DNA from 3 places in the Saccharothrix espanaensis DSM 44229 genome. Region 3 is predicted to be linked to each of the others. Evidence: riboswitches for the same ligand, from Rfam matches in the RefSeq annotation. Region 3 holds a riboswitch; each other region holds the start of a gene.
The links. Region 3 has a riboswitch for cobalamin ahead of metE (5-methyltetrahydropteroyltriglutamate--homocysteine S-methyltransferase). Riboswitches for the same ligand answer to the same signal wherever they lie in the genome.

Region 1 (2,256 bases), 2.1 Mb from region 3:
AGACGGCGACGGCCTTCACCTTGGTGGTGCTGTCGCGGCGCACAGCCGGGTCGACCAGCAGGCCGAACACGACACCGAGGCCCAGCCACAGGGTGGCCGTCTCGGCGAGTGACGCCAGGCGGAACTCCCACAGCACGGTGCTCGGCATGTCCGCCGGCACCGCGTCCGGCGGAGCGGGGAAGGCCAGCAGGAGCACCGCGAACGCGACGACCACGGCCAGCGCGACGACGGTGGACCGGACCGGCCCGCTCAGGTGCTCCAGCCGGGACGCCAGGAAACTCGCCCCGAACACCACCAGCAGCCCGGCCGCGATGAGCCCGAGGTAGAGCACCGTCCGGTAGTCCACCGTCTCCGGGTCGCCCACCGCCGGCGGGTTGGCCGGGTACTTGACGGCCGGCAGCAGCGCCGCCGCCCCGAACACCGCCGCCGCGAGCGTCACGCTCCGGCCGAACGGCCGCCGGCCGGTGAACCAGCGGCGCGACCCGGCGTAGGCGGTGGCGAACAGCGCGCCGACCGCCAGCCCGACGATCACCGCGGCGAGCACGCCGCCCACCACCTGGGTGCCCCGGCCGAACATCTCGCCGTGGTCGTGCCCACCGGGCTCGACCGGTTCGGCGGCGGCGCGGGCCTCTTCGACGGCCAGCGCGGCCCGGATCGGCGCCTCGACCACGACCAGGCCGACCAGGCCCGCGAGCAGGCCGGCGATGCCACCGGCACCGACGCCCCGCAGCAGGAGGTTCTTGTAGGTGTCCACGGCCGGCCCTAGTGGCACGGGACGCCGAGCGCGTGCCGCCCGTCGTGGAAGAACTCGTGCAGCGACTCGGCGGCGTGACCGAGCGCGACGCCGTTCTCCTGCAGGACCAGCCAGGTGATCAGCAGCGCGACGAGTGCGACGGCGTAGGCCCACTTGGGGATGGGGATGGACAGGGAGTGCGCGGGGCTCGTCAAGACGGCCTCCTCCATACCTCGTGGAAGGTCAACAACAACTCGCGCCGCAGCCGGTCTCCTGACTCCCGGATCGACACCGTCCCCGCGTCTTCCCAGTCGCACCGCGCGACCAGTGACGTTCTCGGCGGGTTGGCTCCCCGGTCACAGTGGCGAGGACCGCGCCGGATTCCCACCGGCTTCCCGTCCACTGCGGCTGTGGAACCGTAAATGTGCGCCGCGTCCGGGCACAACCGACCAGACGAGTTGTCGTCCACCTCACCTGCACCACACACGATCAAGCGCCGCTTTTGTCCTGATCCCGTCCTTGATCGACCCGATGCCGCAGGTAACCGCACCGGCTGGCCGAGCGGTTCAGTCCCAACGACGGACGCTTTTCATAACGCCGCCAGCTTTTCGTCACGTCCGGTCCCGCGCCTTTCGAGCTGGTCGCCCTCTCGGCACGCGCCGTGGCCGCCGCTGGGGCTCACTGCTGCGGGAGCGGGCAGTCGCCGCAGGTCCCGCCGCCGTCGAGGCGGTAGTAGAGGCAGCAACTGCGCCGCCGGAACGCCACCTCGCCGGGGAACGGGATGAAGTCGCCGGACCCCCGCAGCGGCGGCTCGTCCAGCAGTCGCTCGCCCAGCGCCACGCACTGCTCGGCGGACGCCGTGCCGCTGAGGCTCACCGTCCGCAACGCCCCGGCGATGGACGACGCCGCGTTACCCCACAACAGCCCCCGCGCCACCGGCACCACGTCCCGGATCGCCGCCACCACCGGCTCCAACGACGCGGAGATCGACACCCCGGCGACCGGTTCGCCAATCCGCACCCGCATCCCGTCCGGCCCGTAGTGCCACCACACGTTCGCCGGCCGGATGTCCGGCGCGACCCCGCCCACGGCGTGCGCGGCGACCGTCGGGGACAGCAGCCGAGCGGTGTACCCGAGGAAGAACAAGGACGCGGAAACCCGAGCCTCCCCAGTCCGGTACCGCTCACCGATGGCCCGCAACGCGCCCGACAGCACCGCCCCATCCGCGAGATCGTCCCCAGACCGCCAACCGCCGCCGTCCGCGTCGGAAGCGGGACGTCCCACGTCCAAGGCGAAGAACGGGCTCAAGCCGCGGATCTGTCGCAGCGTCGACAGCACTGGGGTGTAGTAGTCGGACACGTGGCCAGTCTGCCCGCCACCGTCCGGTCAGTGCCCCCGCCGCGCGCCGTCGCTCCGCACCCAGCCGCGCGGCTCGGCTCGGCGGGATGGCAGGAGTCGGCGGAGGTGCCTTTGCAGTGGGAGGTGGTGGGCTTGATTGCCGCGACTCCTGCGGATGGCGCGAG
Region 2 (2,256 bases), 2.8 Mb from region 3:
GTGGATCAGCGCGTCACCGTCCAGCTCGGCCACGCCCGGCAGCTCGTCGCCGATGTCGTAACCGTTGTCCCGCAACGCCGCCAGCAGCCGGACCGCGCTGGCCGGGGTGTCCAGGCCGACCGCGTTGCCGATCCGCGAGTGCTTGGTCGGGTAGGCCGACAGCATGATCACGACCTTGCGGTCGGCCGGCGGGATGTGCCGCAGCCTCCCGTGCCGCACCGCGATCCCGGCCACGCGCAGCGCCCGCTCCGGGTCTGCCACGTACACGGTCAGGCCGTCCTCGTCGATCTCCTTGAAGGAGAACGGGACGGTGATGATCCGGCCGTCGAACTCGGGGATCGCCACCTGGGTCGCGGTGTCCAAAGGGGACAGACCGTCGTCGTTCCCGTCCCACGCCGCACGGCTGCTGGTCAGGCAGAGCCCTTGCAGGATCGGGATGTCCAGCTCGGCCAGCGCGCCCACGTCCCACGCGTCGTCGTCGCCACCGGCCGACGCGGTCGCGGGCTTCGTCCCGCCCGCCGCCAGCACCGTGACGACCAGCGCGTCGGCCTTGCGCAGCTCCGCCAGCAACGCCGGCTCCGCCGTGCGCAAGGACGCGCAGTACACCGGCAGCGCCCGGCCGCCCTTTTCCTCGATCGCGTCGCACAGCGCGTGCACGAACGCCGTGTTCCCGGCCACGTGGTGCGCCCGGTAGTACAACACCGCCACCACCGGCCTCGCACGGCCCGTCTCAACCGACTCAGCCGACTCGACAGGCCCAACCGACTCGACCGACCCCGCCGGCTCGGGCCGCTCCAGCACGCCCCAGTTCGGCGCCGCCTCGGGCGGGTTGAAGCCGAACCCGGTCAGCAGGACCGTGTCGGACAGGAACTTGTGCAGCTCGGCGAGGTTCACCGGGCCGCCGTGGGCCAGGTAGGCGTGCGCCTCGGCGCAGACGCCGCCGGGCACGGTGGACAGCTCCATCAGCGGCGCGTCCGGGTTCTGCTCACCGCCCAGCACCACCACCGGGCGGGGGCCGGCGAGCAGCCGGTCCAGGCCCTCTTCCCACATCCGCCGCCCGCCCAGGATGCGCACCACCACCAGGTCGACGCCCTCCAGCAGGGCGGGCAGGTCGTCGGCGGTCAGCCGGGCGGGGTTGCCCAGTCGGTAGTCCGCACCGCTCGAACGGGCGGACAGCAGGTCCGTGTCAGAGGTCGACAGCAGCAGGATCACGTGCGGGCTCCATCCCTCGGGGGTCCTCGCCCCAGGTCGTAGGGGACGGCGGGCGGAGTTCCTGACTCCCGGGCTCGCGCCCGGTCACAGTGGCGGGACCGCGCCGGATTCACACCGGCTTCCTCCTGTTGCTTCGCCGTTCGGAAGTCACCCTAACGGGCGGTTAGCATCCAGCCCATGCCCCAGGACCGTGAACGCCCCGACGCCTGCCCCGGCGCGGTCGACGTGCACCGGGCCGCGGACGGCGGGCTGGCGCGGGTCAGGGTGCCCGGCGGCACGCTGACCGCCGACCGGTTCGACGTCGTCCGGCAGGCCGCGCTGGACCTGGGCGACGGCACGATCGAACTCACGTCACGGGCGAACGTGCAGATCAGGGGCCTGACACCGGGTGCGGAGCACGAGCTGGGCGCACGTCTGCGCGAGGCCGGCCTGCTGCCCTCGCCGACCCACGAGCGGATGCGCAACATCATCGCCGCGCCGCTGGAGGACAACCAGGACCTGGTGGACGCCGTGGACGCCGCGCTGTGCCGGGTCCCCGCACTGGCCTACCTGCCCGGACGCTTCCTGGTCACGATCGGTGAGGCGGTCAGCGGCCTGGGCGGCGACATCGGCCTGGTGGGTGACGCGCTGTTCCTGGCCGGCCAGGATTCGGGACTGCGCGTGACCGACCCGGTCGCCGCCGTGGTCGCCGCCGCCGAGGAGTTCCAGGCGATCCGCGACACCGCGTGGCGTTTGTCCGAAGTGGACGACGGTGTGCGGAAGATCACCGCCTCCCTGAGCACCACCACCCCCGCCCTGGCCACTTCGAGCCCCAGAACCCTTACCGCGACTGTGATCCCGGTCGCACCCGGCCCAACCTCACCCGGCCCAGTCGCACCCGGCCCAGCTTCCACCGGCCCAGCTTCCACCGGTCCGGCCTCAGCCTCCCCACCCCCGGCGGACCGCCTCGTGGCGGGCGTGCCGCTGGGCCGGTTGGACGCACGGCTGCTGGCCGGCACGCCGGTCCGGATCACGCCGTGGCGCAGCGTCGTGGTGCCCGCCGGC
Region 3 (2,256 bases):
TGCGCGGCGGCCCGTTCGGCGTAGGGCGCGCGGTCGCGGTGGTGCGGCCCGAGTCCGGCGAGCCGGGACCGGATCGCGTCGTCACGGCGGGGCGCGGCGATCGGTTCGTCGAGCGCGTCCGCCCACGCGCCGTCCACGCCGTCGCGCAGCGCCTGGCCGAGCAGGACGACCTCGCGCACCTTCTGCCGCGCGAACGCCAACCGCCCGCGCACTCCCGGTTCCAGCGCCGTCTCGGCGTCCAGGTCGTAGGGCACGTGCAGCAGCGTCGAGGACGTCGAGAGCACGACCTCCTCGGCCGTTCCGAGCAGTGACGCGGCGGTGGCCAGCGCCTGCCGCAGGTCGGTGCGCCACACGTTGCGGCCGTCGACCACGCCGGCGACCAGCGTCTTGTCCCGCAGCGCGGGCACGCTCGCGATGCCGTCCACCGGGCCCGCGACGAGATCGACGCCGATCGCTTCGACGGCGGTGCCGGCCAGCACTTCCAGCGCCGGGCCAAGAGACCCGTAGTAGCCGGTGACCAGCAGCTTCGGCCGCGAGTGCAGGTCTGCCAGGCGGGTATAGGCACGGCCGAGCGCGGCCAGTTCGTCCTCCGAGCGGTCGGCGGCGAACGCCGGCTCGTCGAGCTGCACCCACGGCGCACCTTCGGCCGCCAGCGCCACCAGCAGCTCGACGTAGACGTCCACCAAGTCATCCAACCGGGCCAACGGGTTCGTTCCTTTGGCCAGCAACAGGAACGTCACCGGCCCGAGGACCACCGGCCGGGTCGTGATCCCGAGCGCGCGGGCCTCGCGGTACTCCGCGAGCGGCTTGTCACCGGCCAGTCGGAACTCCGTCCCGGGGTCGATCTCGGGCACCAGGTAGTGGTAGTTGGTGTCGAACCACTTGGTCAGTTCCAACGGCGGCAGGTCGTCGGTGCCCCGGGCCGCCGCGAAGTAGCTGTCCAGCTCCGACTCGCGCCGGTAGCGCGCCGGGACCGCGCCCACCAGGAACGCGGTGTCCAGGACGTGGTCGTAGAACGAGAAGGTGTTGGACGGCACCGAGTCCAGCCCGGCGTCGCGCAGCTCCGCCCAGCCGGCCGCGCGCAGTTCGGCGGCCGTGGCGAGCAGGGCGTCCTGGTCGGTGCGCCCGACCCAGTAGCGCTCGACGGCCCGCTTGAGTTCCCGACGTGGACCGATCCGGGGGTAGCCCAGGACGGTGGCACCGATTCCGCTGGTCACTGGCTCTCTCCTCGCGAGCGTGCGTGAACGCCGGAGGATTCCCGGGGACGCTTCGCGGGCGGCACGAGCCGCGTCCGCCGCAGCCCTCCCGAGAGGCCACCGGACACCGCGGGCCCGGTGGGCGCGCGGACCGGTGGCAGGTCTTCGGACTCACGGGCGCACAGCACGCTCCTACCGGCCGTCGCTTCCCACGCTCACGCGCAGTGCTTCATTGACGGCTTTCGTTCCCGTTCACCGCTGCGGGGCAGTCCCGGACTCACACCGGGTTCCCTCTTGCCTCGCTCCGGCCGACCATCGCCCGGAGCGAACCACCAGTGGGATCGAGAGTAACGCACCCCTGGACGGTCTCCCATGATCCGGGAAAAGTCACTCCACCGCCGCAGTCGGCAGCGTTCCCCGGGGTGCCGGTGATCTCGGCGGGCTCCTCCGCCGTGAAGTCACGTTACCGACGAGTGATCAGTCCATTGTGGATGGTGCTGCCGCGGTCCGGCACGCGTCTCCACGCCACCCTTGCCACGCCGGCCGGCGATCAGGGTCACCCGAGGTTCGGTCCGCGACACGCCCATGTGGGGCCGTGTTGCGGACCGATCTACAACATGTAGTGTTCCGCCCGTCGATGGTTCCGACGCCCTCTTCGAGGGCCGAGGAGGCAAGAGGGAACCCGGTGCGAATCCGGGACTGCCCCGCAGCGGTGAGCGGAAACAACCGCCGTCACGAAGCACTGGGAGCACGCGCTCCTGGGAAGCGACGGCCAGTAGGTCCGGCTGGAAGGCCGGGTGTCCGCGAGTCCGAAGACCTGCCAGCGATGCGCGCGCCGGCCGGCGCGCGCGTGTCCGGGGCCTCGTGGGCGGGCCGACACGGATGACGCGCCGTCGTGCGCGCGCTGTGTGGTCGCCGCGTGCTCCGGGCCGTTGAGGCTCGCGAGGAGAGGGCTTTGTCGACCACAACCACGGCCACCGGGGTCAGCCAGGTGCGGGTGATCCGACGCGACGGCAGCGTTTCGGCGTTCGACCCAGGCAAGATCCAGGTGGCCTTGACC

Region 1: linked by a shared signal. The riboswitch ahead of BN6_RS15350 (CbtB domain-containing protein) and the one ahead of metE (5-methyltetrahydropteroyltriglutamate--homocysteine S-methyltransferase) in region 3 are both predicted to bind cobalamin.
Region 2: linked by a shared signal. The riboswitch ahead of cobN (cobaltochelatase subunit CobN) and the one ahead of metE (5-methyltetrahydropteroyltriglutamate--homocysteine S-methyltransferase) in region 3 are both predicted to bind cobalamin.

The regions. Positions count from the first base shown of each region.
Region 1 covers NC_019673.1:3,361,695-3,363,950, forward strand. Annotated here, with positions in the region: gene BN6_RS15345 (CbtA family protein) at 1-754, opposite strand, end outside; gene BN6_RS15350 (CbtB domain-containing protein) at 763-948, opposite strand; cobalamin riboswitch at 980-1,155, opposite strand; gene BN6_RS15355 ((2Fe-2S)-binding protein) at 1,412-2,092, opposite strand.
Region 2 covers NC_019673.1:2,733,567-2,735,822, reverse strand. Annotated here, with positions in the region: gene cobN (cobaltochelatase subunit CobN) at 1-1,212, opposite strand, end outside; cobalamin riboswitch at 1,249-1,382, opposite strand; gene BN6_RS12535 (hypothetical protein) at 1,390-2,256, shown strand, end outside.
Region 3 covers NC_019673.1:5,496,159-5,498,414, forward strand. Annotated here, with positions in the region: gene metE (5-methyltetrahydropteroyltriglutamate--homocysteine S-methyltransferase) at 1-1,217, opposite strand, end outside; cobalamin riboswitch at 1,336-1,545, opposite strand; cobalamin riboswitch at 1,818-2,035, shown strand; gene BN6_RS23800 (ribonucleoside-diphosphate reductase subunit alpha) at 2,152-2,256, shown strand, end outside.